Regions from separate parts of the Streptomyces sp. NPDC002463 genome, predicted to be linked through region 2. Evidence: riboswitches for the same ligand, from Rfam matches in the RefSeq annotation. Region 2 holds a riboswitch; each other region holds the start of a gene.
What was found. A riboswitch is a leader RNA that binds a small molecule or an ion and turns the genes downstream of it on or off. The one in region 2 is predicted to bind cyclic di-AMP.

Region 1 (10,263 bases), on a different contig from region 2:
CAGCGAGTTCGCCTCTTTCACGGAGGACGACTTCGCCTACCGGGCCTCCCTCATCGAGGAGGCCGGAGGACGCGAGTGGACCTCCCAGGAGGCCCGCCGCCAGCACGCCGTCGCGATCGCGGCCCTGAACGAGGTGGACATGCCCGCCCGCGTGCGGGCGCAGCTCACCGCACTGGCCGATTTCGTGGTCGTACGGAAGAGATGATCACCATCACCCTGATATGAGTTCGCGGTCGCCGGCCGGTGCCACCCGGCGCCGGCCGACGGCAGACCCGCAGGAGCAGAAGGAACCGACTGCACGAAGGGGAAGCCATGACAGCGACGACCGACGGAAGCACCGGGGCCATGGGCCCCCGGGCCGCCGCGGCCAGCAAGGCGAACGACTCCGACGCCACGACGTCGGGACCGGACGGGACCGGCGCGGACGCCGGACCGGTCCTCGACGGGACCACCACGCCCGGCGCCCTCGGTCTCGACGGCACCGCCGCGCGGGCCGTCGAACGGGGTGTCGAGCACCTGCTCGCCCGGCAGGACCCCGCCGGCTGGTGGAAGGGCGACCTGGAGACCAACGTCACCATGGACGCCGAGGACCTCCTCCTCCGCCAGTTCCTCGGCATCCTCGACGCCGACACCACCCGCGCCGCCGCGCTCCACATCCGCCGTGGGCAGCACGAGGACGGCGCCTGGGCCACCTTCTACGGCGGACCCGGCGAGCTCTCCGCCACCGTCGAGGCCTATGTGGCCCTGCGGCTCGCCGGAGACCCGCCCGAGGCCCCGCACATGGCCCGCGCCTCCGCCTGGGTCCGCGCCCGCGGCGGGATCGCCTCCGCCCGGGTCTTCACCCGGATCTGGCTGGCCCTCTTCGGCTGGTGGCGCTGGGAGGACCTGCCCGAGCTGCCGCCGGAGCTGCTCTTCCTGCCGAAGTGGTTCCCGCTCAACATCTACGACTTCGGCTGCTGGGCCCGGCAGACGATCGTGCCGCTCACCATCGTCTCCGCCAAGCGTCCGGTCCGCCCCGCACCCTTCCCGCTGGACGAGCTCCACACCGACCCGGCGCGGCCGAACCCGCCCCGGCCGCTCGCCCCGGCCACCGGCTGGGACGGCGTCTTCCAGCGGCTCGACAAGGCGCTGCACGTCTACCACCGCTTCGCCCCGCGCGGGGTGCGCCGGGCGGCCATGAACGTCGCCGCCCGGTGGATCGTCGAGCGCCAGGAGAACGACGGCTGCTGGGGCGGCATCCAGCCCCCCGCCGTCTACTCGGTCATCGCCCTCCACCTCCTCGGCTACGACCTGAAGCACCCCGTCATGCGGGCCGGCCTGGAGTCCCTCGACCGGTTCGCCGTCTGGCGCGAGGACGGCTCGCGGATGATCGAGGCCTGCCAGTCGCCCGTCTGGGACACCTGCCTCGCCACCATCGCCCTCGCCGACGCCGGGCTCGCCCCCGACCACCCGTCGCTCGTCAAGGCCGTGGACTGGATGCTCGACGAGGAGATCACCCGCACCGGGGACTGGGCCGTGCGACGGCCCGAACTCCCGCCGGGCGGCTGGGCGTTCGAGTTCCACAACGACACCTACCCCGACATCGACGACACCGCCGAGGTGCTGCTCGCCCTGCGCCGGGTCCGGCACCCCGACCCGGCCCGGGTGGACGCGGCCGTCGCCCGCGGCGCCCGCTGGACGCTCGGCATGCAGTCGCGGGACGGGGGCTGGGGCGCCTTCGACGCCGACAACACCAGCGCCTTCCCCAACAAGCTGCCGTTCTGCGACTTCGGCGAGGTCATCGACCCGCCCTCCGCCGACGTCACCGCCCACGTGGTGGAGATGCTCGCGTACGAGGGCATGACCGAGCACCCGCGCGCCCGCCGCGGCATCGAGTGGCTGCTCGCCGCACAGGAGCCCAACGGCGCCTGGTTCGGCCGCTGGGGCGTCAACCACGTGTACGGCACGGGCTCGGTGCTCCCCGCGCTCGCCGCCGCCGGGCTGCCCGCCTCCCACCCGGCGGTCCGCCGCGCCGTGGGCTGGCTCGGCTCCGCGCAGAACGACGACGGCGGCTGGGGCGAGGACCTCCGCTCGTACAAGGAGGAGGAATGGGTCGGGCGCGGCCCCTCCACCGCCTCCCAGACCGCCTGGGCGCTGATCGCCCTCCTCGCCGCCGGCGAGCGCGACTCCGAGCCCGTCCGCCGGGGCGTCACCTGGCTGGCCGAGACCCAGCGGGAGGACGGCTCCTGGGACGAGCCGTACTTCACCGGCACCGGCTTCCCCTGGGACTTCTCCATCAACTACCACCTCTACCGGCAGGTGTTCCCGCTCACGGCGCTCGGGCGCTACGTGCACGGGGAGCCCTCGCCGCGCAAGGAGGACTGATGGGCCGCGAGCCCGGCCCGGGCGCCGGCCCACCCCTGCTGATCGCCTGCGCGCTCGGCATCGAGCAGTTCGCCCTGCGCAGCGGGGAGCGGGGCGCCGCGCCGGGCCCGGTGACCGTCCTTCGCACCGGCATGGGGCCGGACCGGGCCCGAAAGGCGGTGTCCCGGGTACTCGGCGAGGAGCCCTGGCGGGACGCCGCGGTGATCGCCTCCGGCTTCTGCGCGGGCCTCGTCCCCGGCATGCACCCGGGGGACCTGATCGTCGCCGACGAGACCCGCGGCCCCGACGGCACGACCCTGTGCACCGGGACCGAGCTCCTGGTGAAGGCCCTGGTCAAGGCGGTGCCCGGGCGCGCCGTCCACACCGGGCCGCTGATCGGCTCCGACCACGTGGTGCGCGGCCCCGAGCGGGCCGCGCTCGGCGCGGGCGGCGCGATCGCCGTCGACATGGAGTCCGCCACCACGCTCCGTACCGCCCGGGCCGCCGGAGCGCACGGGGACGGGCCGGACGCCCGCCCGGTTGCGGCCGTCCGGGTGGTCGTGGACGCTCCTGAACATGAACTGGTCCGGATCGGCACGGTACGCGGGGGAATATCAGCCTTCCGTGTTCTTCGTGCCGTCCTTCCCGCTTTCTTCGAATGGCACCGTTCTTTGCTGCTCCCCAGGAGGTGAACGAGTTATGGCCATGCCGCTCCGTCAGTCCATCCGGGTCGGGACCTACCTCTTCGAACAGAAGCTCCGCAAGCGGGACAAGTTCCCGCTGATCGTCGAGCTGGAGCCGCTCTACGCCTGCAACCTCAAGTGCGAGGGCTGCGGGAAGATCCAGCACCCGGCGGGTGTCCTCAAGCAGCGCATGCCGGTCGCCCAGGCGGTCGGCGCGGTCCTGGAGTCCGGCGCTCCCATGGTGTCCATCGCGGGCGGCGAGCCCCTGATGCACCCTCAGATCGACGAGATCGTCCGCCAGTTGGTGGCCCGGCGGAAGTACGTCTTCCTCTGCACCAACGCGCTGCTGTTGCGCAAGAAGCTGGAGAAGTTCACCCCCTCCCCGTACTTCGCCTTCGCCGTGCACATCGACGGGCTGCGCGAGCGGCACGACGAGTCCGTCGCCAAGGAGGGCGTGTTCGACGAGGCGGTGGCGGCCATCAAGGAGGCCAAGCGGCGCGGCTTCCGGGTCACCACCAATTCGACCTTCTTCAACACCGACACCCCGCAGACCATCATCGAGGTCCTCAATTTCCTCAACGACGACCTCCAGGTCGACGAAATGATGATCTCGCCCGCCTACGCCTACGAGAAGGCCCCCGACCAGGAGCACTTCCTCGGCGTCGAGCAGACCCGCGAACTCTTCCGGAAGGCCTTCGCCGGCGGGAACAGGCGCCGCTGGCGGCTCAACCACTCGCCGCTCTTCCTGGACTTCCTGGAAGGAAAGGCGGACTTCCCCTGCACCGCCTGGGCCATTCCCAACTACTCCCTCTTCGGCTGGCAGCGCCCCTGCTATCTGATGAGCGACGGATACGTCCCCACGTACCGCGAACTCGTCGAGGACACCGACTGGGACAAGTACGGCCGCGGCAAGGACCCGCGCTGCGCCAACTGCATGGCGCACTGCGGCTACGAGCCCACCGCCGTCCTCGCCACCATGGGCTCCCTCAAGGAGTCCCTGCGCGCGGTCCGGGAGACGGTCTCCGGGAACACCACGTCATGACCGGCGGGTTCGACCTGCGGGCGCTGCTCTCCGAGCGCGGCGCGGAGCGGTACGAGCTGCACGCCCGGTACCTCAACCACCAGCTGCCCCGCATGCTGCACACCATCGGCTTCGACAAGGTCTACGAGCGGGCCGAGGGCGCCCACTTCTGGGACGCCGACGGCGTCGACCACCTCGACATGCTCGCCGGCTTCGGCGTGATGGGCCTCGGACGGCACCACCCCGTCGTCCGCAAGGCCCTCCACGACGTCCTGGACGCCCAGCTCGCCGACCTCACCCGCTTCGACTGCCAGCCGCTGCCGGGCCTCCTCGCCGAGAGGCTCCTCGCCCACAGTCCGCACCTCGACCGGGTCTTCTTCGGCAACAGCGGCACCGAGGCGGTCGAGACCGCCCTCAAGTTCGCCCGGTACGCCACCGGGCGGCCGAGGGTCCTCTACTGCCACCACGCCTTCCACGGGCTCACCACCGGCTCCCTCTCCGTCAACGGCGAGCAGGGCTTCCGGGAGGGCTTCGACCCGCTCCTGCCGGACACCGCGATCGCCCTCGGCGACCTCGACGCCCTGGAGCGGGAGCTGCGCCGCGGCGACGTGGCCGCCTTCGTCGTCGAGCCCATCCAGGGCAAGGGCGTCCACGAGGCGCCGCCGGGCTTCCTCCGGGCCGCCCAGGACCTCCTGCACCGGCACGGCGCGCTGCTCATCGCGGACGAGGTCCAGACGGGCCTCGGCAGGACCGGCGACTTCTACGCCTACCAGCACGAGGAGGGCGTCGAGCCGGACCTGGTCTGCGTCGCCAAGGCGCTCTCCGGCGGCTACGTGCCGGTCGGCGCCACCCTCGGCAAGGACTGGATCTTCAAGAAGGTCTACTCGTCGATGGACCGGGTCCTGGTCCACTCGGCGAGCTTCGGATCGAACGCGCAGGCCATGGCCGCCGGGCTCGCCGTCCTCGCGGTCATGGAGGACGAGGACACCGTCGCGCACGCCCGCCGGATCGGCGACCTGCTCTCCGGCCGCCTGAAGGAGCTCGTGCCGCGGTACGAGCTGCTGCACGAGATCCGCGGGCGCGGCCTGATGATCGGGATCGAGTTCGGCCGGCCGTCCTCGCTCGGACTGCGCGGGCGCTGGACGATGCTCCAGGCGGCCCGCAAGGGCCTCTTCGCCCAGATGGTCGTCGTCCCGCTGCTCCAGCGGCACAGGATCCTCACCCAGGTCTCCGGTGACCATCTGGAGGTGATCAAGCTGATCCCGCCGCTGATCATCGACGAGGCGGACGTGGACCGGTTCGTGACCGCCTTCACCGCGGTCATGGACGACGCCCACGGCGGCGGCGGGCTGATGTGGGACTTCGGGAAGACGCTGGTCAAGCAGGCGGTCGCACAGCGCTGACCGATTCACGACGCCGGTTTTGCCTCTGAGGCAAGAAACTTGCCTCAGAGGCACGAGCCTGGCGGAATGGACGCATGGACCACGTCCCCGGGGACACCTCCCCGGACCCCGCCGTCACCGACGTCCTGCCGGACGTCGCCCCGCAGCTGCGGGCCCTGCGCCGCCGCCGGGGGCTCACCCTGGAGGCCGCCGCCCAGCGGGCCGGTCTCTCCCCGGCCCACCTCTCGCGCCTGGAGACGGGGAACCGGCAGCCCTCGCTGCCGATGCTCCTCGCCCTGTCCCGTATCTACGGTACGACGGTCTCCGAGCTCCTGGGCGAGACGCCCCCCGAGCGCGACCCCGTCGTCCGGGCCGACCGCTCCGAGCCCGTCGAGGCCGACGGCTGGATCTACCGCCAGGCGGGCGGCGCCGGCCGCGCCCTCCAGTGCCTGCGGGTGCACGTGCCCTACGCCACCCGGGCCGACATCGTGCGGGTCCACCCCGGCGAGGAGTGGATCCACGTCCTGGAGGGGCGGGTCCGGCTCGCGCTCGGCGACGCCGTCCACGTCCTCGACCCCGGGGACAGCGCGCACTTCGACTCGCTGACCCCGCACCGCATCGGTGCCGCCACGTCCGGCGGGGCCGAGCTGCTCTTCGTCCACACCCTGATGCAGAGCCCCGTCGCCGAGCTGTGCCTCGGCGACGGGACCCCGCATCGGCGCTGACATCCAGAAAGGACCGACATGTCCGAGAAGTCCGTACCGGTCACCGGCGAGGAGCGCGGTGAAGGCAAGTTCCCCAAGGGGCTCGTGCTCCGCCTCTTCGCCTATCTGATCGCAGGCCACCTCTTCGCCGGCTTCCTCTACCTGCTCTTCACGCTCGGCGCGCAGAACCAGTAGGGCGCGCGGGCGGGCCTCACGCCTCCGTCAGGAGGCGCTCCCGCAGGCGCTCGCGGGTCTCCGGGGCGAGCTTCAGGCCCTCCGTGAGGTAGGCGTCCACCGAGCCCCAGGTCGCCTCGATCGTCTCGAAGGCGGCCCGCAGGTACTCCACCCGCGCATCGAACAGCGGGCTCAGCAGCTCCATCACCTCGGGCGACATCGCGTCCGGGGAGGTGGAGCTGCGGCGCACCTTGTAGCGGCGGTGCGGGTCGTTCGACTTCACGTAGTCGGCCTCGATCGCCCCGCGCTCGACCCCGACCGCGAGCAGGGTGATCGCGATGGCGAGCCCGGCCCGGTCCTTTCCGGCCGCGCAGTGCATGAGGGCCGGGACGCTCTCCTCCGCCATGGAGTGCAGGATCCGGCTGTGCTCCGAGGTCCGCTCGACCACCATCTTCCGGTACGAATCGGTCATCCGGGCGGCCGCCTTGCCGTCGCCGAGGATCTCCCGCAGCTGCGCGATCTCGCCGTCGCGCACGAGGAGCCAGAACTCCTTGCCGTCGGCCGGGTCGTTGAGGGGTATGTTCACGTTCCGCACGCCGGGCAGGTCGACGTCCGCGCCCTCGACCCTGCGGTCCGACTCGTTGCGGAAGTCGAAGACGGTGTGCAGGCCGAGTGAGGCGAGGAAGGCGGCGTCGTCCTCCGTCGCGTGGGCGAGGTGGCCGCTGCGGAAGAGGCGCCCGGGGTGGACGGCGCGCCCGTCCGTCGTCGGCAGGCCGCCCACGTCCCGGAAGTTGCGGACCTCCGCCAGCTCGGGCTCGTCGGCTTCGGCGGGCGGGACCTGCGGCAGCTGCTGCGTCACGGCTGCTCCTGTTCTGTAGATCGGACCCTGTGTCCGGTGGATCGGTTCCTGGGGCGATCATCTCGGGTGGGGCCCGGAGGCGCACCCCCTCGGACGGGAATGGGCGATCTGTCCGTATTGAGAACTAAGAGGTAACCCGCCCTGGTTGCAGGGGAGATGGGGATCCGCGCGTGAGCAGCGTCATAACCGTGACGGACCGTGCCTGATCGTCTTTTCCAAATACCCCCCGCGAAAAGGAGATCGAGGGGCCGTCATCGACGGAGGGTGACCGGAATTCCGCCCGGAAATCAAGAAATCCCGGAGTGCCGGAAAACTGCGGCTTGTTCACGCCGACCCCACTCGTCTAGCGTCGCGCTCACTCCGGACGGACCGCCGAATCCTGCCACCGACCGGAATCCGCACTCACCGGTAGAAGGCAGGAGCGGGGGACCCAGGTAAGTCGCCGATCCCTTCGAAGAAGGACGGCTCGGGGTGAAGTCGCGTATGCACGCGGCCGGACATCTCCAGTCCGAACCCGACAGCTCACCTCGCAGGCGCCGGAGAGGAATTCGCCATGCCCGCGAAGGGTAAGCACCGCCGCACCAAGTCCAACCGTCTGACCCGTGGCCTCGCCGCCGCCGGCACCGGCGGCGCCGTCGTCGCCCTCCCGCTCCTCGGAGCCACCGGCGCCCACGCCGCCACCCCGGCCGCCGCTCCCGCGCAGGCCGTCGCCCAGGTGAAGGCCGCCGCCGTCGAGGCCGCGCCCGCCACCGCGAAGGCCGCGCCGAAGACGTACTCCGTCGTCCGCGGCGACTACCTGTCGAAGATCGCCGCCGAGCACCACCTGGCGGGCGGCTGGCAGAAGCTCTACAAGGACAACCGCCAGGTCGTCGGCGAGGACCCCTCGCTGATCCTGCCCGGCATGAAGCTCACCCTCGGCGCGAAGAGCACCGCCAAGGCCGCGCACCACGACCGGCAGACCTCCGGCAAGAACGGCGACACCCAGCGCGCCTCGCGCAGCAGCGAGCGCACCTCGGCCCCGGCCGCCCCCGCGACCGCCTCGGCGTCCTCCGCGCCGTCCTCGTCGGCCGGCACGACCTCCTCCTCCGGCTGGGTCGCCCCGATCGCCGGTGCCGCCATGTCGACCCCGTACCACCAGGCCGGCTCCATGTGGTCCTCCGGCTACCACACCGGTGTCGACTTCATCGCCTCCACCGGCACCACCGTCCACGCGGTCGGCCCCGGCACCGTCTACTCCGCCGGCGACGGCGGCGCGTACGGCAACCAGGTCGTCATCCAGCACGCCGACGGCACCTTCTCGCAGTACGCCCACCTCTCCTCGATCTCCGTCTCCGCCGGCCAGACCGTCACCGGCGGCCAGGAGATCGGCCTCTCCGGCGCGACCGGCAACGTCACCGGCCCGCACCTGCACTTCGAGATGCGCACCGGGCCGGAGTACGGCTCCGACATCGACCCGCTGGCCGCCCTGCGCCAGCACGGCGTGAACATCTGACGCGTCGTCGTCAGCGGTTCGTCATCCGGATGCCCGGCACACCCGTGCCGGGCATCCGGCGTATTCCGGTTTGGTGGAATCTTTATCGGTGGCATATGTCACCCTGCGTCAACCCCTCCTTACGGTCGCGTAGGTCACATCCGAGGAGGAAGGATGTGCTCCCGTGGCAGACGATTCGAGATCAACAGACAAGAACGCATTCGGGTCGTACGCGGCGATCGGTGACAGCTTCACCGAGGGCGTCGGAGACCCCGGGCCCGACGGGACGTACGTCGGCTGGGCGGACCGCTTCGCGGTGCTGCTCGCCGACCAGCTGCCGGAGCACGACGACTTCCGGTACGCCAATCTCGCCGTACGGGGGCGCCTTCTCGACCAGATCGTGGCGGAACAGGTCCCGCGGGCGAAGGAACTCGCCCCCGACCTGGTGACCTTCTGCGCGGGCGGCAACGACATCATCCGCCCCGGGACGGACCCCGACGACGTGGCCGAGCGCTTCGAGCGCGCCGTCGCCGACCTGAGCTCCGCCGTCGGCACCGTCATGGTGACCACCGGCTTCGACACCCGCGACGTGACCCTGCTCAAGCACCTGCGCGGCAAGATCGCCACGTACAACGGGCACGTCCGGGCCATCGCGGACCGCTACGGCTGCCCGGTCCTCGACCTGTGGTCGCTGAAGTCCGTCCAGGACCGGCGCGCCTGGGACGACGACCGGCTGCACCTCTCGCCCGAGGGACACACCCGCGTCGCCCTGCGCGCCGCCCAGGTCCTCGGCATGCCCGTGCCCGCCGACCCGGACCAGGCCTGGCCGCCGGTCCCGCCGCGCGGCACTCTCGAGGTCCGCAAGGACGACATCCACTGGGCCAGGGAGTACCTGGTGCCGTGGATCGGGCGCCGGCTGCGCGGCGAGAGCTCCGGCGACCACGTCGAGGCGAAGCGCCCCGACCTCATGCCCCTGTAGCCAGGGGCACGGCGGGGATCCGCTCCAGGACCCCGCCGGCGAACACGTCGTACAGCGGCAGCGTCTCCAGATGGACGTAGCCGATGTGGCAGTCGCAGACGGCGAGGGGGCAGGCGCGGGGACGCAGCGCGGCGCGGTACGAGCCGTCGTACAGGTTCCCGAGCCCGGCCTTGACGAAGTGGCAGCGCCGCACCGTCCCCTCGCCGTCCACCGAGACCACCGACGCGCCGGTGCGGCAGGGCAGCCCCGCCGACCGGTGCGGATGCCGGCTGTACGGGAAGAGCGGATCGAGCTCCGTCCAGCCCTCGGCCTCCGCGTCGGTGTACGTGTGCCCCTCCGCCGCGTTCACCCAGAGGTAGACGTGGGGCGGCAGCGCGGCCCGCAGCCGGACGGCGTGCTCCCGGTGCTCGGGCAGACCGACCACCCCGACGCTGTACCGGATCCCCCGACCGGCCAGATCGTGGGCTTTCGCGAGGAACCGCTCGTACGGAGTCTGCCCCGGGTGGTACGTGCACCAGAGGGCCACGACGTCGGGGTCCGCCTCCGCCAGCCACTCCGTGCGGCAGCTCAGATTGGTCTGGATCGCCACCCGCTCCACGTGCGGCAGCCGGGACAGCTCGACCAGCGCCCGCCGGTACCAGGAGCGG
Region 2 (10,263 bases):
CGTCGAGGCGATCGAGGAGGGCGACCGGCGGGAGCTGCGCGAGGAGCTCGGGGACGTCCTGCTCCAGGTCGTCTTCCACGCCCGGATCGCCGAGGAGGACGCGGAGGAGCCGTTCTCCGTGGACGACGTCGCCGGGACGCTCGTCGAGAAACTGGTCCACCGGCACCCGCACGTCTTCGGCGACGCGACCGCCGAGACCCCCGAGGACGTCCACGCGCACTGGCTGCGCACCAAGGCGATCGAGAAGCAGCGGGAGTCCGTCACGGACGGGGTGCCGCTCGGGCAGCCGGGGCTCGCGCTCGCCGCGAAGCTCGCGGGGCGGGTCCGGACGGCGGGCCTCGACGTGAAGCTCCCGGCGGCCGAGGGCATCGGCTACGAACTGCTCGCCCTCGCGGCCCGCGCCGACGCGGCCGGAGTGGACCCGGAGGCGGCGCTGCGGGCCGCCGCCCGCACGTACCGGGACGCGATCCGCGCGGCGGAGGGCCTGACGTGACGGGCACGCCGACGACGACCGCGCCGGCGACGAGCGAGCCGGGCTCGACCGCGTTGGGCTCGGCCGCGCCGGACCCGGCCGAGGAAGGCACGAGCGCGGCGAGTGCCCCGAAGAAGACGGTGCGGAAGTCGTCCTCCGACGACGCGCCCGGCCTCACGGCCATGATGGTCGCGTTGTTCGGCTGGGAGGCAGTGAGCGACGGCCACGCGGTCTGGATTCGGATCGTCGCCGCGCTGTTCACCCTGCTGGGCGTCGTGGATCTGGCAGGGGTCGCCGTGCGGCGGTGGCGCGCGCGGCGCTGACGCCCGGGCTCACGTCTCGCGCGGCGCCCGGGCCTCCGGGTTGTGCCAGAGGGGGGCCGGGGGGCCCAGGAGGCGTTCGGCGGCGGTGTTCGGGCGGGTGCCGAAGCGGCCGACGTACGGCAGGGTGTCGCGGTGGATCCGCGCCGGGTCGGTGCCCAGCTCCTCCAGGACCTCGGCGACCTCCGCCACGAACGCCGGCGGACCGGCGAGGTACACATCGTGCGCCGCCCAGTGGACGCACGCCCGCAGCGCCTGGAGCAGTCGCTCCGTCGCCTGGTCCCTGCGCTGGCGGGGCGCGGCCGTGATGTAGGTGACGCTGAGGCCGGGGAGGCGTTCCTTCAGGAGTTCGGCGTCCTCGCGCCCGTACAGGTACTCCTTCGCGCGGGCCACCACGAACAGCCGGCCCTCCAGCTCCGGCTCGGCCCCGGCGGCCTCCACGAGGAGGGCCCGCACCGGGGCCCAGCCCGTACCCCCGCATATATAGGTGCGCAGTCCGCCCGGCGGGGTCCGCGCGGTGAGCCCGCCGCCGGGGGCGCTGAGCCGCAGCACCTCGCCCGGGCCCGTCTCCTCGACCAGCGCCGTGCTCATCGCGCCGCCCGCGATCCGGCTCACGTGAAGCTCCAGCGTGCCGTCCGGGCGGGGCGCGTCGGCGAGGGAGTACGTGCGCCAGACGCGCGGGACCCGCAGCGAGCTGACGCCGACGTACTGGCCGGGGCGGAACGGCATCGGCTGCCGGGGGCGGAGGGTCAGGACGGCGAGGTCGTCGCCGTACCGCTCGTGCCGGACGACGTCCGCGTCCCACCACGCGGGCTCCCCGGCCGTCGCCGCCGTGTCGGCGCCCGCCAGCATCAGATCGGCGACGTGCCCGTACGCCTCGGTCCAGGCCTTCTCCGCCTCGATCGTCCAGACGGCACCGGCGGCGTGCGCGAACGCGGCGAGCAGGCTCTGCCCGACGGCCGCGTACAGCGCGGGGGAGGCGAGGAACTTGCGGTGGTCGCGGCCCAGCTGCCCGAGGTAGCCGGCGAGCCCGGGGTCCTCCAGGTGCGTCACCACGTGCGTGAGCGCCGCGAAGAGCCGGTCCCGCTGGGGAAGCATGTCCTCGGGGAAGAGCTCGCGCACCCCGGGGTTGTTCCAGAAGAGGTGCGAGTAGAAGAACGTGACGGCGTGCTCGGCCCGCCTCTCGACGACCGCGAACGTGCTTCTGAGCAGCTGGGGATCCACTGACAAGAATCTAGGGCACAACCCACACCGTTTGATCACATCTTCTCCGCGAATGGGCCGCAGGGGGCGCCCTGTACGGTCGTGCCGTGAGTACGACCCCCGGCCCCGCCCCCATGCCCGAGCTCTTCACCTGGGAGTTCGCGAGCGATCCGTACCCCGCCTACGCCTGGCTGCGGGAGCACGCGCCCGTCCACCGGACGACGCTGCCCAGCGGCGTCGAGGCCTGGCTCGTGACGCGGTACGCGGACGCCCGGCAGGCCCTCGCCGACCAGCGGCTCTCCAAGAACCCCGCGCACCACGACGAGTCCCCGCACGCGAAGGGGAAGACGGGCATCCCGGGCGAGCGCAAGGCCGAGCTGATGACGCACCTGCTCAACATCGACCCGCCGGACCACACCCGGCTGCGGCGGCTCGTCTCGAAGGCCTTCACCCCGCGCCGGGTCGCCGAGTTCACCCCGCGCGTGCAGGAGCTGACCGACCGGCTCATCGACTCCTTCGTGGAGCGGGGGAGTGCCGACCTCATCCACGAGTTCGCCTTCCCGCTGCCCATCTACGCGATCTGCGACCTCCTCGGCGTGCCGGCGGAGGACCAGGACGACTTCCGGGACTGGGCCGGGATGATGATCCGGCACGGCGGCGGGCCGCGCGGCGGGGTCGCCCGGTCGGTGAAGAAGATGCGCGGCTATCTCGCCGAGCTCATCCACCGAAAGCGCGAAGGCCTGCGGCAAGAAGGGGCGGACGACCTCATCTCGGGGCTCATCAAGGCCTCCGACCACGGCGAGCACCTCACCGAGAACGAGGCCGCCGCCATGGCCTTCATCCTCCTGTTCGCCGGCTTCGAGACGACCGTCAACCTCATCGGCAACGGCGTCTACCAGCTGCTGCGCCACCCCGGACAGCGCGAGCGGCTCCAGGCCTCGCTCGCCGCCGGGGAGACCGGGCTCCTGGAGACCGGCGTCGAGGAGCTGCTGCGGTACGACGGGCCCGTGGAGATGGCGACCTGGCGGTACGCGACGCGGGCGCTGACCATCGGCGGGCAGGAGATCCCGGCGGGCGATCCTGTGCTCGTGGTCCTCGCCGCCGCCGACCGGGACCCGGAGCGCTTCGACGGTCCCGACACCCTCGACCTCGCCCGGCGCGACAACCAGCACCTCGGCTACGGGCACGGCATCCACTACTGCCTGGGCGCGCCGCTCGCCCGCCTCGAAGGGCAGACGGCGATCGCGACGCTGCTGACTCGCCTGCCGGACCTGCGACTTGCCGCCGATCCGGCCGAACTGCGGTGGCGCGGCGGGCTCATCATGCGTGGTTTGCGGACGCTTCCGGTGGAGTTCTCCCCTTCCGTACCGGTCCTGGGTACTGAGGATCCGTCAGAAATGTGATCTTCGCGTGATCGTGGCGCCATCGACTTGTGACGGACGTTCGAATGCGGCTACGTTTCCCGGCAGTCTCAGCCGTCACGCGAAAGGCGTTCCTATGCGCTCCGGGAACGGACGACACCGTCGCCCCCGTCAGGCCCCCGCCCTCGTCGTCGCCGCGGGCGTGACCGGATCCGCCATGGCGCTGCCGCTGCTCGCCACCGGATCCGCCTCCGCCGCCGACGCCCCCACCTGGGACCGGGTCGCCGAGTGCGAGTCCGGCGGCCAGTGGAGCGCCAACTTCGGCAACGGCATGTACGGCGGCCTCCAGTTCACCCAGGACAGCTGGGAGCGGCACGGCGGCCTCGCGTACGCGCCCAGCCCCGACCTGGCCAGCCGCGCCCAGCAGATCGCGGTGGCCGAGAAGGCGCTCGCCCAGGGCAGCACCGAGTGGGCCACCTGCGCGCCGATCGCCGGCCTGAAGAACGACGGCAAGGCCACGGGCGTGAACCCCGGTCCGGCCGCCGTCCCGACGACGCCCGCCGGACCGCTGCCCGAGTCCAACCGCACCGCGGGTGACGCGTCGACGGCCTCCTCCCCGCGGGAGGCGGTGTCCGCGACCCCGGCCGCGCCGACCGCTCCCGCGACCTCCGTCACACCGGGCGCGTCGACGACGGCTCCGGCCACGCCCGCCACGCCGGCGACCCCGGGTACCCCCGACGCGTCCGTTACGCCCGGTACGCCGGATTCATCCGACACGCCGAAGGGTGACGTGCCGTCGGCCACGCCCGGTACCGGCAAGCATCGCGGCGAGGCCGCGCCGGAGGAATCCGGCAAGCCGGACAGTTCAACTGAAACGGGCAAGCATGCGGCGGGTGTGGACAAGTCGGCCGACAAGGTCGACGCCACGCCCGTGACTGACGAGGCGAATGATTCGGGCGCAACGGACAGTCAGGACACTTCGGGCGAGTACACCGTGCAGCCGGGTGACAGCCTGTCCGGCATTGCGCAGGAGAACGAACTCCCCGGGGGCTGGACCGCGCTCTACGACGCCAACCGGAAGACGGTGGGCGTCGATCCGGACCTCATCCTGCCTGGTCAGAGCCTCGACCTGACGGCGGGTTCGGTACAGGCGGAAGGTTAGTTCGCGGTCTTATGTCCGGTTCTGGGCAAGTGAGACATGGGTCTCTTCGTCCCAACTGGCGTGTCACGTCCGCAAACTTTGCTCCCGTCACCTCTCACCTGCGCAAACACCGCCCACCGGAGGGCAAGCAGGGGCGATTTTTCCGCAATGCGCCTCTTTGAACTTCCGGTGGGTCTGTGTCTACGGTCGTCACCGCTCGCCACCGCGGGCCCCGTCGACCGAAACGCCGAATCCTGCCGTCGGCCGATGGGAACAGTCGTCGCGCAAGCGCCGAAGGCAGGAGTGGGGGACCCAAGGTAAGTGCCGGTCCCGGCCGTTGAGACAGACGGCCGACGATCGGCTTGGGGTGAAGCCGCGTGCAAGGACACGCGGCCGGGCAACTTTCCGGCCCGAACCCGACAGCTCACCTCACAGGCGTCGGTGAGGAGAATTCCCATGCTGTTTTCCGCCAAGGGCAAACACCGCCGTCCCTCCAAGGCCACCCAGGTCGTCACCCTCGTCGGCGTCACCGGCATCGCCGTCGCCGCCCCGCTGATGACCGCCGGCACCGCCTCGGCCGCCACCGCCTCCGAGTGGGACGCCGTCGCCCAGTGCGAGTCCGGCGGCAACTGGGCCATCAACACCGGCAACGGTTTCTACGGCGGCCTCCAGTTCACCAACTCCACCTGGGCCGCGTTCGGTGGCACCGCCTACGCCCCGCGCGCCGACCTCGCGTCGAAGTCCCAGCAGATCGCCATCGCCGAGAAGGTCCTCGCGGGCCAGGGCAAGGGCGCGTGGCCGAGCTGCGGCGTCGGCCTCTCCGGTGCCTCCTACGACGGCGGCGCCGCCGAGGCCCCGCAGCAGTCCGCCCCGCAGCAGAGCGAGCCCCAGCAGGCCGCCCCCAAGCAGCAGGCCGCCCCGAAGCAGGAGCGTCGCGCCGAGCAGCCGACCACCCGCAGCGAGCACCGCGCGGCCCCGAAGGCCGCCAAGAAGACCGTCACCACCCCGACCGGCAAGAAGGTCGAGAAGGGTGACGGCGAGTACAAGGTCGTCACCGGTGACACCCTCAGCAAGATCGCCGAGGCACACCACGTCGAGGGCGGCTGGGCCAAGATCTTCGAGCTGAACAAGGGCGTCGTCGAGAACGCCGACCTCATCTACCCGGGTCAGCAGCTCCACCTGAAGTGACCCCGGCGGTTCGCGTGAGTCCGGCGGCTCACGCGGCCCCGACGACCCTCCCGCGGTGACCACCCCGGTCCGGCGCGCCTTTCCCCCGTGCGCGCCGGACCGGGGTTCCCTCTTATAGGGGAGCACTCCCCGCTCGGGGCGGACTTCGTGGTTACTGTCCAGTAGATAAGGGTGTCTTCGTCCCCCAATGCATGCCCTTGGGTCCTTTTTCGTCCCAGGGGGCGGGCGCCCGGCGGGCGGGAGCGCCCGCGCCGGTTAGGCTCTTGTCGCAAGGCCAAGCGACCCTGCACCGACCTTGCGTCACATCCAGCGTCACATCCCAAAAAGGAGATGCTCGTGCCGTCCATCGACGTCGTCGTAGCCCGGGAAATCCTGGACTCCCGAGGCAACCCCACGGTCGAGGTCGAGGTCGGCCTCGACGACGGCAGCACCGGCCGTGCTGCTGTTCCGTCCGGCGCCTCCACCGGTGCCTTCGAGGCCATCGAGCTCCGCGACGGTGACCCCAACCGCTACCTGGGCAAGGGTGTCGAGAAGGCCGTCCTCGCCGTCATCGAGCAGATCGGCCCGGAGCTCGTCGGCTACGACGCCACCGAGCAGCGCCTGATCGACCAGGCCATGTTCGATCTGGACGCGACCGAGAACAAGGGCTCGCTCGGCGCCAACGCCATCCTCGGCGTCTCCCTCGCCGTCGCGCACGCCGCCTCCGAGGCCAGCGACCTCCCGCTCTTCCGCTACCTCGGCGGCCCGAACGCGCACCTGCTGCCCGTTCCGATGATGAACATCCTCAACGGTGGGTCGCACGCCGACTCCAACGTGGACATCCAGGAGTTCATGATCGCCCCGATCGGCGCGGAGTCCTTCTCCGAGGCCCTCCGCTGGGGTGCGGAGATCTACCACACCCTCAAGGCCGTCCTGAAGCGCAAGGGCCTCTCCACCGGCCTCGGCGACGAGGGCGGCTTCGCCCCGAACCTGGAGTCGAACCGCGCCGCCCTCGACCTCATCGTCGAGGCCATCAAGGAGGCCGGCTACACCCCGGGCTCCGACGTCGCGCTCGCGCTCGACGTCGCCGCGTCCGAGTTCTACAAGGACGGCAAGTACGAGTTCGAGGGCAAGTCCCGCTCGGCCGCCGAGATGACCGAGTACTACGAGGAGCTCGTCTCCGCGTACCCGATGGTCTCCATCGAGGACCCGCTGTTCGAGGACGACTGGGCCGGCTGGAAGGTCCTCACCGACAAGCTGGGCTCCAAGATCCAGATCGTCGGCGACGACCTCTTCGTCACCAACCCGGAGCGCCTGGCCCGCGGCATCGAGGAGGGCACCGCCAACGCCCTCCTGGTCAAGGTCAACCAGATCGGCTCGCTGACCGAGACCCTCGACGCCGTCGAGCTCGCCCAGCGCAACGGCTTCAAGTGCATGATGTCCCACCGCTCCGGTGAGACCGAGGACGTCACCATCGCCGACCTCGCCGTCGCCGTGAACTGCGGTCAGATCAAGACCGGCGCCCCGGCCCGCTCGGACCGCGTCGCCAAGTACAACCAGCTGCTGCGCATCGAGGAGATCCTCGACGACGCCGCCGTCTACGCCGGCCGCAGCGCCTTCCCGCGCTTCAAGGGCTGAACCCCGTAGAGCCGCTTCCGTCCGTCCCCGTACTCGGTCCCGTACCGTGTGCGGGGACGTACGCGTGAACAGGGGAGGCGACACGACATGGCCGCGAAGAACCGGGACCGGTTCTCGACCGCGACCCGGATCAGGCTGCTCGGCGAGCAGACCGCCGCCCGTGTCTACCGCTCCCAGACCCGCCGCCAGGCCCGCCGCTCCCGGCTCACCGGCCGCGCGGCCTTCCTCGCCCTCGTGGTCTGCTCCCTCGTCGTGGCGCTCGCCTACCCGATGCGGAGCTACGTCTCCCAACAGGGCGAGATCGCCGAGCAGGAGCGCCGGGCCGCCGAGGCCGCCCGGCGGGTCGAGGAACTGAAGGACGAGAAGGCCCGCCTCCAGGACCCGGCCTACGTCCGCCGCCTCGCCCGCGAGCACCTGCACTACGTGCTCCCCGGCGAGACCGGCTTCACCGTGAACGACCCCGACGCGGAGCAACGGCCCCGCGCCGACCAGGGCGCGGCGGACCGCCCCTGGTACGACAACCTGTGGGACGGCGTGGACAACGCCGACCGCCACTGAACAACTCCAGGATCCGAGATGGAAACGCCCCCTCCGCAGACCGAACGCACCGAGCCCACCGACACGGACATCGCCGCCTTCGAGCTCCAGCTCGGCCGCCCGCCCCGCGGTCTGCGCGCCATCGCGCACCGCTGCCCGTGCGGCAACCCGGACGTCGTCGAGACCGCGCCCCGGCTCCCCGACGGCACGCCGTTCCCGACCACGTACTACCTGACCTGCCCCCGGGCGGCCTCGGCCATCGGCACCCTGGAGGCCAACGGGGTCATGAAGGAGATGCAGGCCCGGCTCGCCACCGACCCGGAGCTCGCCGCCGCCTACCGGGCCGCGCACGAGGACTACATCGCCCGCCGCGACGCCATCGAGGTCCTGGAGGGCTTCCCGAGCGCCGGCGGCATGCCGGACCGGGTCAAGTGCCTGCACGTCCTCGTCGGCCACTCGCTGGTCGCCGGACCGGGCGTGAACCCGTTCGGCGACGAGGCGCTCGCGATGCTGCCGGAGTGGTGGGCGAAGGGCCCGTGCGTGAACCCGTGCGCGGAGAAGGAGGGCGAGGAGAAGTGACCCGGGTCGCCGGAATCGACTGCGGTACGAACTCCATCCGCCTCCTCGTCGCCGACGTCCACCCGGACACGGGAGAGCTGATCGAGCTGGACCGTCGGATGACGATCGTCCGGCTGGGGCAGGGCGTCGACAAGACCGGGCGGCTCGCCCCCGAGGCCCTGGAGCGGACCTTCGCCGCCTGCCGCGCGTACGCCGAGGTCATCAAGGAGCTGGGCGCCGAGCGGCTCCGCTTCGTCGCCACCTCCGCCTCCCGCGACGCCGAGAACCGCCAGGACTTCGTGAACGGGGTCGTGGAGATCCTGGGCGTCGAGCCCGAGGTCATCACCGGTGACCAGGAGGCCGAGTTCTCCTTCACCGGCGCCACCGGCGAGCTGCACGGGGGCGACCGGCGCCTTGTCGTCGACATCGGCGGCGGCTCCACCGAGTTCGTGGTCGGCAACAAGCACGTCGAGGCCGCCCGCTCCGTCGACATCGGCTGCGTCCGGCTCACCGAGCGGCACGTCCGCCACGACCCGCCGACCGCCGAGGAGGTCGCCGCGATCCGCGCCGACATCCGTACCGCGCTCGACCTGGCCGCCGAGACCGTCCCGATCGACTCGGCCGAGACCCTCGTCGGGCTCGCCGGCTCCGTCACCACGGTCGCCGCGATCGCCCTCGGGCTCCCGGAGTACGACTCCGAGAAGGTCCACCACTCCCGGATCTCCGCCGCCCAGGTCGCCGAGGTGACCGACCGGCTGCTCGCCTCCACCCACGACGAGCGGGCCGCGATCCCCGTCATCCACCCCGGGCGGGTCGACGTGATCATCGCCGGGGCGCTGGTCGTCCGGGAGATCGTGGAGCGCGTCGGGGCCCGCGAGGTCGTCGTCAGCGAGCACGACATCCTCGATGGGATCGCCCTATCCGTGGCATAGCGGGCGGCTATCGAGCCCTCCCGGGACAGCCTTTCGACAGAAGTTCGTGAAGTTCTTCACAAGGAAAAGGGCCCTGATGGCGCCCGAGGAAGGTCATTAGGCCCTCCGAGGGGGGTCTCGGGGCCCTTTCGCAGGTGCGGAGGCCGATTCGCTCGATGTTTCCATCGTGTGAAGCGGGGCTCCGCTTCGGCGTTAACAGGGGCTCTCCAGGCCAGTTCAGTAGGGGTGAACAACGTTCACCAGTGCACCCCGGTTCCTTTGCAGCACCATGACGTGGATCACGTGGGCGGCGGAGTGTAGCAGAGGTGTCCCCGAACCTTGTGAAGGGGCGCACGAGCACCCCCCACATGAGGGGTGGATACTCGATGCCATGAGCACCACGGAGCGTCCCAGGATCCTCGTAGTAGGCGGCGGGTACGTAGGCCTGTACGCAGCTCGGCGCATCCTCAAGAAGATGCGCTACGCGGAAGCGACCGTCACGGTCGTCGACCCGCGGTCGTACATGACCTACCAGCCCTTCCTCCCCGAAGCCGCCGCCGGCAGCATCTCGCCGCGTCACGTCGTCGTCCCGCTGCGACGCGTCGTCCGCGGAGCCGAGGTGCTCACCGGCCGGGTCACCACCATCGACCAGGACCGCAAGGTCGCCACGATCGCGCCGCTCGTCGGCGAGGCGTACGAGCTGCCGTTCGACTACCTGGTCATCTCGATGGGCGCGGTCTCGCGCACCTTCCCGATCCCCGGCCTCGCCGAGCAGGGCATCGGCATGAAGGGCATCGAGGAGGCCATCGGCCTGCGCAACCACGTCCTCGAGCAGCTCGACAAGGCCGACTCGACCACCGACGAGGAGGTCCGCCGCAAGGCGCTGACCTTCGTCTTCGTCGGCGGTGGCTTCGCCGGCGCCGAGACGATCGGCGAGGTCGAGGACATGGCCCGC
Region 3 (10,263 bases), on a different contig from region 2:
GCGGGTCGTGTACGGGGGACTCGTCCAGGTCGTCGACGCGGCCGAGTTCGAGGCCACCCGGCAGCGGCACCCCGGGACCGACCGGCACCTCGCCCTCGCCGACCTCGTCGTCGTCAACAAGGCGGACCGGGTGGCGGAGGACGAGCTGCGGAGCGTACGGGAGACGGTGGCCGCGCTCGCCGGGCGCGCCGCCGTGGTCGAGGCCTCCCACGGGCGCGTCGATCCGGAGCTGCTCTTCGACCGGGTCGTACCGGAGGGCGAGATCGAGGGCCAGATGTCGATCGAGGACATCCTGTACGGCTCCGAGGACGACGACCACGCCCATCCGCACGCGACCTACGAGAGCCTCTCGGTGACGTCCTCGACGCCGCTGCACCCGCGTCGCCTGATGGCCTTCCTCGACTCGCGCCCCGAGGGCCTCTACCGGATCAAGGGCTTCGTCGACCTCGGCCCCGCCGACCCGGCCAACCGCTACGCCGTGCACGCCGTCGGCCGTTTCCTGCGCTTCTACCCCGAACCCTGGCCCGCCGGCGAGGAACACCTCACCCAACTCGTCCTGATCGGCTCCGGCACCGACGCGTCCGCCCTCCGCAAGGACCTCGCCGCCTGCGAACTGAACGGCCCGCAGGACACCCCCGACGAACACAGCATGTGGGGCGTCCTGCGGTACGTGCAGCGGACGGAGGAGGAGCCCTCCTGATCCGCCCCCGGGCTCAGAAGGCCTCCGCGAGCTCCGCGGCCTCCAGCGCCTCGACGTCGCTCTCGTCGAGGACGGCGGCGTCCGCCCCGTCGTCCACGATGACCTTGCCCATCTCGGCGGACACCCGGGCGAGCAGCGAGGCCTTCCGGGCGGCGAAGAACGCCGCGAAGTCGTCGAGCGCCATGAGCTCCGGTGCGACGAGGTGGGACCGGATGTGCCCGTGGACCACCTCGGGCGTGGACTCCGCGCTCTTGGCGAGCTTCACCAGGTAGTCGGAGGGCGCGCTGCCGCCGATGATCCGGTTGGTACGGGCCGTCAGCGGGGTCTTGTTGATGATCGAGTTGTAGCGCCCCGGGTCCTCGTCCTGCCCCTGACACCACACCTTCGGGAAGATGTGGTGGATGTCGATCGACTCGTCGAAGTACCCGGTGATCTCTGCCTTCTCGCCGGTGCGCCAGTCCATGGCGCCGGCCTTGAGCAGCAGCGCGTAGATGCCCTTGTACGCGGCGCTGTTGCGGGTCCTCAGCGTCAGCAGCCGACTGGGCGCGAACTCGGCGGCCCCGACGGTGCGGGGTTCGCCCGCGGTCCCCCTGATCCAGCCCACGACGTCCGGCAGGTCATGGCTGAAGCGGGTCTCGGTCGAGCCGCCGTACAGCTCGCCGAAGACCCCGCACCAGTACCAGCGGGCGAGCTTGTGCTGGGCCCCGGCGCTCTGGGCGTCGTCACCCGCGAGGGCCAGGATCGCGGCGAGCGGGATGAGCTGCGTGCCGTACGGCAGGAAGCGGGTGTCGAAGACGAACTGCTGGTGCAGGAACTTCGCCGCGTGCTTGAAGCCCTGCACGACCAGGGGCGCGAACCGCTCGTACTCGTCGAGCTGGAGTTCCAGCATGTCCTTGCGCTTGCAGCCGACGCGCGGAAGTCGCTCCTCCGCGACCCCGCGGGCCACCGCGTCCTCGCGCCGGGCGGCCGTGGCGAGCAGGGTCACCGACTGGAGGAAGTCCGTGTTCGACACGTCCTTGAGGATGCGGTACTCCGGCGCCTGCCAGGAGGCCTTCACCTCCTTGTCCCAGTGCCGCCTGAGGTCGAACTCGTCCGCTGCGAAGGTGGCGGTGAGCAGCTCGAAGACGGTGAGGGAGACGCCGCCGGTGTTGACGTTCTCGAAGACCTGGCAGACGGCCTGACGGGCGGTGTTCTTCCCGAGGGAGATCACCGGGACGTGGTAGCGGTCGAAGTTCCTGACGAAGATCTTCTCGAACCGCCCCCAGAGCCGCTGGGTCTCCTTGTCACGGTCCCACCAGTACTCCTCGAAGCCCGTGCGCCAGTCGTACGAGTCGAAGACGGCACTCAGCGGAAAGAGCAGCTCTGCGTACTCCTTCTCACGGGTCGAGCAGTCCTTGGTCACCTCGCCGTGGAAGTTCTTGACGATCTTGTCCTGCGGCAGGAACCGGATCGCGTCCTCGCGGTCCGTGTGCTCGTCCAGGACCGCGCGCATGTCGGCGTAGAACCAGCCCGTCACCCGGTGCTTGCGTACGTCCTGGGTCACCACGGGCTCGTTCAGCATGATCGACTGGAAGAGCGAGGTGAGGCGCTGCTGGCCGTCGAGGACGAGGGTCTCCGGCTCGGCGCCCGGCTTCGGAGTGGCCCCTTCGATCGGACGGTGCTTGAACCGGACGTCCCCGCCGGACTGCAGCGTCATGACCGTGCCGACCGGGAAGCCCTGCGAGACGGAAGCGAGCAGCGCCGTGATGTTCGGGTGGGGCCACACCCAGCCCCGCTGGAACTCGGGGAGCTGCGCCCTGCCGTCCTCGACCTGTCGGAGCAGGTCGTGGAGCGTGCGCTTGTCGATGCTGAATGCTTCGTCTGTCAACGCGGCCATCCTTCACTCGGGCGTCAGACGTGCCGGAGCAACCCCCCGGTCGGTCACCGGCCCGAGGCTACCCGGCGGTTCCGGAGGCCGTCCGGCGGTCCCGAGAGACGAGACCCCGCCCGTCAGGCGGTGTGCCTGTCGGGCGGGGTCTCGTTCCGTCGTGTTGTGGCCGGTCCGGTCAGGAGGCCGGGCTCGCCACCACGTCGATCGGCTTCGGGAGGGGGGTGCCCGAGCCGTCGCGGCGGGGGTCCGGGGACGGGAGGTCGACCGGGGTGCCGTTCTTCTGGGCGGCGTGGGCCGGGGTGGGGCCTGCCCAGGCCAGGGTCAGGACGTCCTCGCCCTTCAGGAAGCGCTGGCAGCGGACGCCGCCGGTGGCGCGGCCCTTGCGCGGGTACTGGTCGAAGGGGGTCAGCTTCGCCGACGTGCCCGCCGAGGAGTCCAGGGTGCCGGTGGAGCCCGCCACGGTGAAGACGACGGCGTCCGACGCCGGGTCGACGGCGGTGAACGAGATGACCTCGGCGCCCGCGGTGAGCTTGATGCCCGCCATGCCGCCCGCCGGGCGGCCCTGGGGCCGTACCTGCGAGGCCTGGTAGCGCAGCAGCTGGGCGTCGGAGGTGATGAAGACGAGGTCCTCCTCGCCCGTCCGCAGCTCCGTCGCGCCGACGATCCGGTCACCGTCCTTGAGGGTGATGACCTCCAGCTCGTCCTTGTTCGCCGGGTAGTCCGGCACCACGCGCTTCACGACGCCCTGCAGCGTGCCGAGGGCGAGGCCCGGCGAGGACTCCTCGAGGGTGGTCAGGCAGACCACCGTCTCGTCCGCCTCCAGGGAGAGGAACTCGGAGAGCGGCGCGCCGCCCGCGAGGTTCGGGGCGGTCGCGGTGTCCGGCAGCTGCGGAAGGTCGATCACCGCGATCCGCAGCAGCCGGCCGGCCGAGGTCACCGCGCCGACGTCACCGCGCTGGGTGGCGGCGACCGCCGAGACGATCGCGTCGTGCTTGGCGCGCTTGCCGTCCGTCACGGGCGGGAGGTGCTCGGTCACCGTGCGGGCCAGCAGGCCCGTCGAGGAGAGCAGCACCCGGCACGGGTCGTCCGCGACCTCGAGGGACACGGCGGCGACGGGCGCGCCCGCCGACTCCAGGAGGACCGTCCGCCGGTCCGTGGCGAACTTCTTGGCGACGGCGGCCAGCTCCGCCGAGACCAGCTTGCGCAGCTCCGCGTCGGAGTCGAGGATCCCGGTCAGCTCGTCGATCTCGCCGTTGAGGCGGTCGCGCTCGCTCTCCAGTTCAAGGCGGTCGAACTTGGTGAGGCGGCGCAGCGGGGTGTCCAGGATGTACTGCGTCTGGATCTCGCTCAGCGAGAAGCGCTCCATCAGGCGCTCCTTGGCCTGGGCGGAGTTCTCGCTCTCGCGGATGAGCCGGATGACCTCGTCGATGTCGAGGAGCGCGACGAGGAGGCCCTCGACCAGGTGGAGCCGGTCGCGCTTCTTGGTGCGGCGGAACTCGGAGCGGCGCCGGACCACCTCGAAGCGGTGGTCGAGGTAGACCTCGAGGAGCTCCTTGAGGCCGAGGGTGAGCGGCTGTCCGTCGACCAGCGCCACGTTGTTGATGCCGAAGGACTCCTCCATCGGCGTCAGCTTGTAGAGCTGCTCCAGGACCGCCTCGGGCACGAAGCCGTTCTTGATCTCGATGACCAGGCGGAGGCCGTGGCTGCGGTCGGTGAGGTCCTTGACGTCCGCGATGCCCTGGAGCTTCTTGGAGCCGACCAGGTCCTTGATCTTGGAGACGACCTTCTCGGGGCCGACCGTGAAGGGCAGCTCGGTCACGACGATGCCCTTGCGGCGGGCCGTGACGGTCTCCACGGTCGCGGTGGCGCGGATCTTGAAGGAGCCGCGGCCCGACGCGTACGCGTCCTTGATGCCGGAGAGGCCGACGATCCGGCCGCCGGTCGGCAGGTCGGGGCCGGGCACGAAGCGCATCAGCGCCTCGAGGTCGGCGTTGGGGTAGCGGATCAGGTGGCGGGCGGCCGCGACGACCTCGCCCAGGTTGTGCGGGGGCATGTTCGTCGCCATGCCGACCGCGATTCCGGACGCGCCGTTGACCAGCAGGTTCGGGTAGGCCGCGGGGAGCGCGACCGGCTCCTGCTCCTGGCCGTCGTAGTTCGGCCCGAAGTCGACCGTGTCCTCGTCGATGGACTCGGTCATGAGCAGCGCGGCCGGGGCCATCCGCGACTCGGTGTACCGCATGGCGGCCGGCGGGTCGTCGTTGCCCAGGGAGCCGAAGTTGCCGTGGCCGTCGACGAGGGGGAGGCGCATGGAGAAGGGCTGGGCCATGCGGACCATCGCGTCGTAGATCGACGCGTCGCCGTGCGGGTGGAGCTTGCCCATCACCTCGCCGACGACACGGGCGCACTTGACGAAGCCGCGCTCGGGTCGCAGCCCCATCTCGTTCATCTGGAACACGATGCGGCGCTGGACGGGCTTCATGCCGTCGCGGGCGTCGGGGAGGGCGCGCGAGTAGATCACCGAGTACGCGTACTCGAGGAAGGAGCCCTGCATCTCGTCGACGACGTCGATGTCGAGGATTCGCTCCTCGAACGCGTCGTCCGGCGGCGGTGTCTTCGTGCTGCGGCGGGCCATCGCGGCTGCGGCTCCTTCACCAACAAGGTTGATCTGACGCGGACCATTGTGGACCGTGCCACCGACAACGCCGACCGCGACCCGGAAGAGGGACATCACGAAGGTCCGGGAACTTCGCCAGGTGTCGGCGCGCTTGCATACAGTGGCAGGACTTTTTCACATCGCGATCGAAGGGACGTACATGCCCATGGGTCACACGGCCACGGCCGAGGCCGGCTCCGGCGGCCTGACAGCGACCGAGCACCGGTTGGCGAACGGCCTGCGCGTGGTGCTCTCCGAGGACCACCTGACCCCGGTCGCCGCGGTCTGCCTCTGGTACGACGTCGGCTCGCGCCACGAGGTCAGGGGCCGCACGGGCCTCGCCCACCTCTTCGAGCACCTGATGTTCCAGGGCTCGAAGCAGGTGCACGGCAACGGCCACTTCGAGCTGGTGCAGGGCGCCGGAGGCTCGCTCAACGGCACGACGAGCTTCGAGCGCACCAACTACTTCGAGACCATGCCCGCGCACCAGCTGGAGCTCGCGCTCTGGCTGGAGGCCGACCGCATGGGCTCGCTGCTCGCCGCCCTGGACGACGAGTCCATGGAGAACCAGCGCGACGTCGTCAAGAACGAGCGCCGCCAGCGCTACGACAACGTGCCGTACGGCACGGCCTTCGAGCGGCTGACCGCCCTCGCCTACCCGGAGGGCCACCCGTACCACCACACGCCGATCGGCTCCATGGCCGACCTGGACGCGGCCACCCTGGAGGACGCGCGGAACTTCTTCCGCACGTACTACGCCCCGAACAACGCGGTGCTGTCGGTCGTCGGCGACATCGACCCGGCGCAGACGCTCGCCTGGGTCGAGAAGTACTTCGGCTCCATCCCCGCCCACGACGGCAAGCCCGAGCCGCGCTCCGGCGACCTGCCCGAGGTCATCGGCGAGCAGCTGCGCGAGGTCGTCGAGGAGGAGGTCCCGGCCCGTGCGCTGATGGCCGCCTACCGCCTGCCGCACGACGGCACGCGCGCGTGTGACGCCGCCGACCTGGCCCTGACGGTCCTGGGCGGCGGGGAGTCCTCCCGGCTGCACAACCGCCTGGTCCGCCGTGACCGTACGGCGGTCGCCGCCGGCTTCGGCCTGCTGCGGCTCGCCGGGGCGCCCTCGCTGGGCTGGCTGGACGTCAAGACCTCCGGGGGCGTCGAGGTCCCGCAGATCGAGGCCGCCGTCGACGAGGAGCTCGCCCGGTTCGCCGCCGAGGGCCCCACGCCCGAGGAGATGGAGCGCGCGCAGGCCCAGTTGGAGCGCGAGTGGCTGGACCGGCTCGGCACGGTCGCGGGCCGCGCCGACGAACTGTGCCGGTTCGCCGTGCTGTTCGGCGACCCGCAGCTCGCGCTGACCGCCGTCGACCGCGTTCTGGAGATCACCGCCGACGAGGTGCGCGAGGTCGCCGCGGCCAAGCTGCGCCCCGACAACCGCGCGGTGCTCGTCTACGAGCCCCTGGCGACCGAGCAGAGCGACAACGCCGACGGCGATGACGAAGAGGGAGCGGACCAGTGACCGACGCCGCCGTGTCTTTGACGAGCATGGACTTCCACCCGCAGCCCCAGCCGGGCGCCGCGAAGCCGTGGGCCTTCCCGGCCCCGGACCGCGGCACGCTGGACAACGGCCTGACCGTGCTCACCAGCCACCGCCCCGGCCAGCAGGTCGTCGCCGTGGAGATCTTCCTGCCGGCGCCGCTGGACGCCGAGCCCGCCGGTCTCGACGGTGTCGCGACCATCATGGCCCGCGCGCTCTCCGAGGGCACCGACCAGCACAGCGCCGAGGAGTTCGCGGCCGAGCTGGAGCGCTGCGGCGCCACGCTCGACGCGCACGCCGACCACCCGGGCGTACGGGTCTCCCTGGAGGTCCCGGTCTCCCGGCTGCCCAAGGCGCTCGGGCTGCTCTCCGAGGCCCTCATCGCCCCGGCGTTCCTGGACACCGAGATCGAGCGCCTGGTGCGCAACCGTCTCGACGAGATCCCGCACGAGACGGCCAACCCGGGGCGCCGCGCCGCCAAGCAGCTCTCCAAGGAGCTGTTCCCGGCCGAGTCCCGGATGTCCCGGCCGCGCCAGGGCACCGAGGAGACCGTCGCCGCGATCGACGCCGCCGCCGTCCGCGCCTTCTTCGAGGCGTACGTCCGGCCCGGCACGGCCACCGCCGTGGTCGTCGGTGACCTGACCGGCGTCGACCTGGAGAAGGTCCTCGCCGAGACGCTGGGCGCCTGGACCGGTGAACCGGCCGAGCCGCTCCCGATGCCGCCGATCACCGCCGACGACACCGGACGGGTCGTCATCGTGGACCGTCCCGGCGCCGTTCAGACGCAGCTGCTGATCGGCCGGGTCGGCCCCGACCGGCACGACAGCGTCTGGCCGGCCCAGGTCCTCGGCACGTACTGCCTCGGCGGCACCCTGACCTCGCGTCTGGACCGGGTCCTGCGCGAGGAGAAGGGCTACACGTACGGCGTGCGGGCCTTCGGCCAGGTGCTCCGCTCGGACGCCGAGGGGAACGGCGCGTCGATGCTCGCCATCAGCGGCTCCGTCGACACTCCCAACACGGGTCCGGCGCTCGACGACCTGTGGAAGGTGCTGCGCACCCTCGCCGCCGAGGGCCTCACGGACGCCGAGCGGGAGACGGCCGTGCAGAACCTGGTGGGGGTGGCGCCCCTCAAGTACGAGACGGCGGCCTCCGTCGCAGGGACGCTCGCCGACCAGGTGGAGCAGCACCTCCCGGACGACTTCCAGGCCCAGTTGTACGCGCGGCTGGCCGAGACCGGCACCGTCGAGGCGACGGCCGCCGTGGTCAGCGCCTTCCCGGTGGACCGGCTCGTCACCGTGCTCGTCGGCGACGCGTCGCAGATCGCGGAGCCGGTGCGTGCGCTCGGCATCGGTGAAGTGACCGTCGTGACGGGCTGATTCCGGTTCCGAGACGCCAACGAGAGGACCCCGACGGCATAGTTCGTCGGGGTCCTCCGCTTTGTCCGTATTGCGGTCAAGGTGATCGTTTGCCCTGTGGCATGTCTTACAAAAGGCGTGTCCGGTTGGTGATTGAAAGACGATCCGCATAGCGTCGGTGCGGCTGTTCGTCAGTGCACGTGCCGCAACCGCGGCATCGGACAGTCATCGCCGAGTCCCCGTCAGGCGCGAGCCTGGGGAGCCGGGGACCCGCATCGTCCCTGGGGTGAATCGGGCGCCTTCGTCTCGTACGGAGGGGCTCGTAGGAGACCTTCCTGCTCCGAACCCGTCAGCTAACCCGGTAGGCGAGAAGGAAGGAAAGGATCAGCCTCTACATGGCGTTCACCCGTGCCACCGGGAAGCATCGTGGTCCGAGCCGGATGGCGCGCCGCAGCGTGGGCATCGCCGGCGTCGCGACGCTCGCCACCACCGGCGTCATCGGAACCCTCGCCTCCCCGGCACTCGCCGCCGACACGGACGACCGCTCCGTCGAGGACACCGGCCTCACCCAGGTGATCACCGAGGACTCCCTCGTCGACCCGATCAACGCCCAGGCCACCGCCCAGGAGCAGGAGGCCGTCGAGGCCATCGCCGAGGCGAAGGCCAAGGCCGAGGCGAAGCGCAAGGCGGAGGCCCGCGCCAAGGAGATCCGGCTGGAGCGCGAGCGCGCCGCCCGCGAGGCCGAGCGCCGCCGCCTCGCCTCCTTCCAGGCCCCCGTCGCCGGCTCGTACGTCTCCACCGGCTACAAGACCGGCGGCTCGCTCTGGTCCTCCGGCCACCACTCCGGCATCGACTTCCACGCCGCCTACGGCACCCGGGTCGTCTCCGTCGGCTCCGGCACCGTCGTCGAGGCCGGCTGGGGCGGCGCGTACGGCAACAACATCGTGATCCGGATGAACGACGGCACGTACACCCAGTACGGGCACCTCTCCTCCATCGGGGTCTACGTCGGCCAGACCGTCGAGCCGGGCCAGCAGATAGGCGTCTCCGGCTCCTCCGGGAACTCGACCGGCCCGCACCTCCACTTCGAGGCGCGCACCAGCCCCGAGTACGGCTCGGACATCAACCCGATCACGTACCTCCGCGCCCGCGGCGTGAACGTCTGACCCGCACCGCGTCTCAAAAGCCCCGGCTCGTACTGAGCCGGGGCTTTTCGCTGTCCAAAAGACTTCCATGGATTACGCCGGGGCATCGGAAATTCCGGCGGGCTGCAATAGAGTCGACGATCGGCGCAGAACAGGCGCCGCTGGAATTGTCTCGCGCGCACCAAGGCGGAGGTCGGACATGCGCATTCCCGCGCACTCGGTATGCACGGCGATCCGGGACGACATCGTCTCCGGCGTGTACGAGCGGGGCGGTCGGCTGACCGAGGAGCAGCTCGCCCGCCGGTACGGGGTCTCCCGGGTCCCGGTCCGCGAGGCGCTGCGCACCCTGGAGTCCGAGGGCTTCGTCGTCACCCGCCGCCACGCGGGCGCCCACGTCGCCGAGCCGACCGAGCAGGAGGCCGCCGACCTGCTCGACATGCGGGCGCTGCTCGAACCGCTGGGGGCCGCACGGGCCGCGCAGCGGCGCACCGAGGCGCACCTCAAGGTGCTGCGCGGCCTGGTCAGGCTGGGGCAGGAGCGGGCCAGGCGAGATCAGGGCGAGGATCTGCGCTCGCTCGGCGGCTGGTTCCACGAGACGCTCGCGCAGGCCTCCGGGAGCCCCGCTCTGACGGCGCTGCTCACTCAACTGAGGCAGAAGATCGCCTGGACGTACGTCGTGGAGCAGCCCGCCCAGCCGGTCGAGGCCTGGGCCGAGCACGGCGCGATCGTGGACGCCGTGGCGCGCGGGGACGCCGAGCGGGCGCGGGCGCTGACCGCGCTCCACGCGGAACGCTCGATGCCGCTGCACCGGCTCAAAAGTCCGGAGCGGGGTCGTGTGAGGGTTTCGCAACATGCCGTCAACACGGCGAGCGCCCGAAATTAACAGCCGCGCCGTATACAAAGAACAGGAATTCGGTGCGGGATTTGTGCTGCCCGAAAAAGGTCCTGATAATGCGCATGGCCGTGGCCGCCCGGAATACGGCGGCCCCCGCCCAGCGGGGTGGGG

Region 1: linked by a shared signal. The riboswitch ahead of ACFYX3_RS19680 (peptidoglycan DD-metalloendopeptidase family protein) and the one ahead of ACFYX3_RS28675 (transglycosylase family protein) in region 2 are both predicted to bind cyclic di-AMP.
Region 3: linked by a shared signal. The riboswitch ahead of ACFYX3_RS33565 (M23 family metallopeptidase) and the one ahead of ACFYX3_RS28675 (transglycosylase family protein) in region 2 are both predicted to bind cyclic di-AMP.

Annotation. Positions count from the first base shown of each region.
Region 1 covers NZ_JBIARL010000009.1:146,258-156,520, reverse strand. Annotated here, with positions in the region: gene ACFYX3_RS19720 (polyprenyl synthetase family protein) at 1-205, shown strand, start outside; gene shc (squalene--hopene cyclase) at 313-2,364, shown strand; gene ACFYX3_RS19710 (1-hydroxy-2-methyl-2-butenyl 4-diphosphate reductase) at 2,364-3,035, shown strand; gene hpnH (adenosyl-hopene transferase HpnH) at 3,043-4,068, shown strand; gene ACFYX3_RS19700 (aspartate aminotransferase family protein) at 4,065-5,450, shown strand; gene ACFYX3_RS19695 (helix-turn-helix domain-containing protein) at 5,525-6,154, shown strand; gene ACFYX3_RS19690 (DUF6126 family protein) at 6,173-6,328, shown strand; gene ACFYX3_RS19685 (tyrosine-protein phosphatase) at 6,345-7,166, opposite strand; cyclic di-AMP (ydaO/yuaA leader) riboswitch at 7,527-7,715, shown strand; gene ACFYX3_RS19680 (peptidoglycan DD-metalloendopeptidase family protein) at 7,720-8,658, shown strand; gene ACFYX3_RS19675 (SGNH/GDSL hydrolase family protein) at 8,822-9,616, shown strand; gene ACFYX3_RS19670 (STM4011 family radical SAM protein) at 9,603-10,263, opposite strand, start outside.
Region 2 covers NZ_JBIARL010000015.1:181,527-191,789, forward strand. Annotated here, with positions in the region: gene ACFYX3_RS28650 (nucleoside triphosphate pyrophosphohydrolase) at 1-493, shown strand, start outside; gene ACFYX3_RS28655 (hypothetical protein) at 490-795, shown strand; gene ACFYX3_RS28660 (globin domain-containing protein) at 805-2,016, opposite strand; gene ACFYX3_RS28665 (cytochrome P450) at 2,130-3,398, shown strand; gene ACFYX3_RS28670 (transglycosylase family protein) at 3,493-4,518, shown strand; cyclic di-AMP (ydaO/yuaA leader) riboswitch at 4,777-4,950, shown strand; gene ACFYX3_RS28675 (transglycosylase family protein) at 4,954-5,685, shown strand; gene eno (phosphopyruvate hydratase) at 6,016-7,302, shown strand; gene ACFYX3_RS28685 (septum formation initiator family protein) at 7,390-7,860, shown strand; gene ACFYX3_RS28690 (DUF501 domain-containing protein) at 7,879-8,418, shown strand; gene ACFYX3_RS28695 (exopolyphosphatase) at 8,415-9,329, shown strand; gene ACFYX3_RS28700 (NAD(P)/FAD-dependent oxidoreductase) at 9,700-10,263, shown strand, end outside.
Region 3 covers NZ_JBIARL010000021.1:135,431-145,693, forward strand. Annotated here, with positions in the region: gene ACFYX3_RS33540 (CobW family GTP-binding protein) at 1-700, shown strand, start outside; gene ACFYX3_RS33545 (DUF262 domain-containing protein) at 714-2,567, opposite strand; gene ACFYX3_RS33550 (DNA topoisomerase (ATP-hydrolyzing) subunit A) at 2,746-5,202, opposite strand; gene ACFYX3_RS33555 (M16 family metallopeptidase) at 5,384-6,739, shown strand; gene ACFYX3_RS33560 (M16 family metallopeptidase) at 6,736-8,133, shown strand; cyclic di-AMP (ydaO/yuaA leader) riboswitch at 8,332-8,495, shown strand; gene ACFYX3_RS33565 (M23 family metallopeptidase) at 8,508-9,278, shown strand; gene ACFYX3_RS33570 (GntR family transcriptional regulator) at 9,457-10,140, shown strand; partial or broken gene ACFYX3_RS33575 (hypothetical protein) at 10,115-10,263, opposite strand, start outside.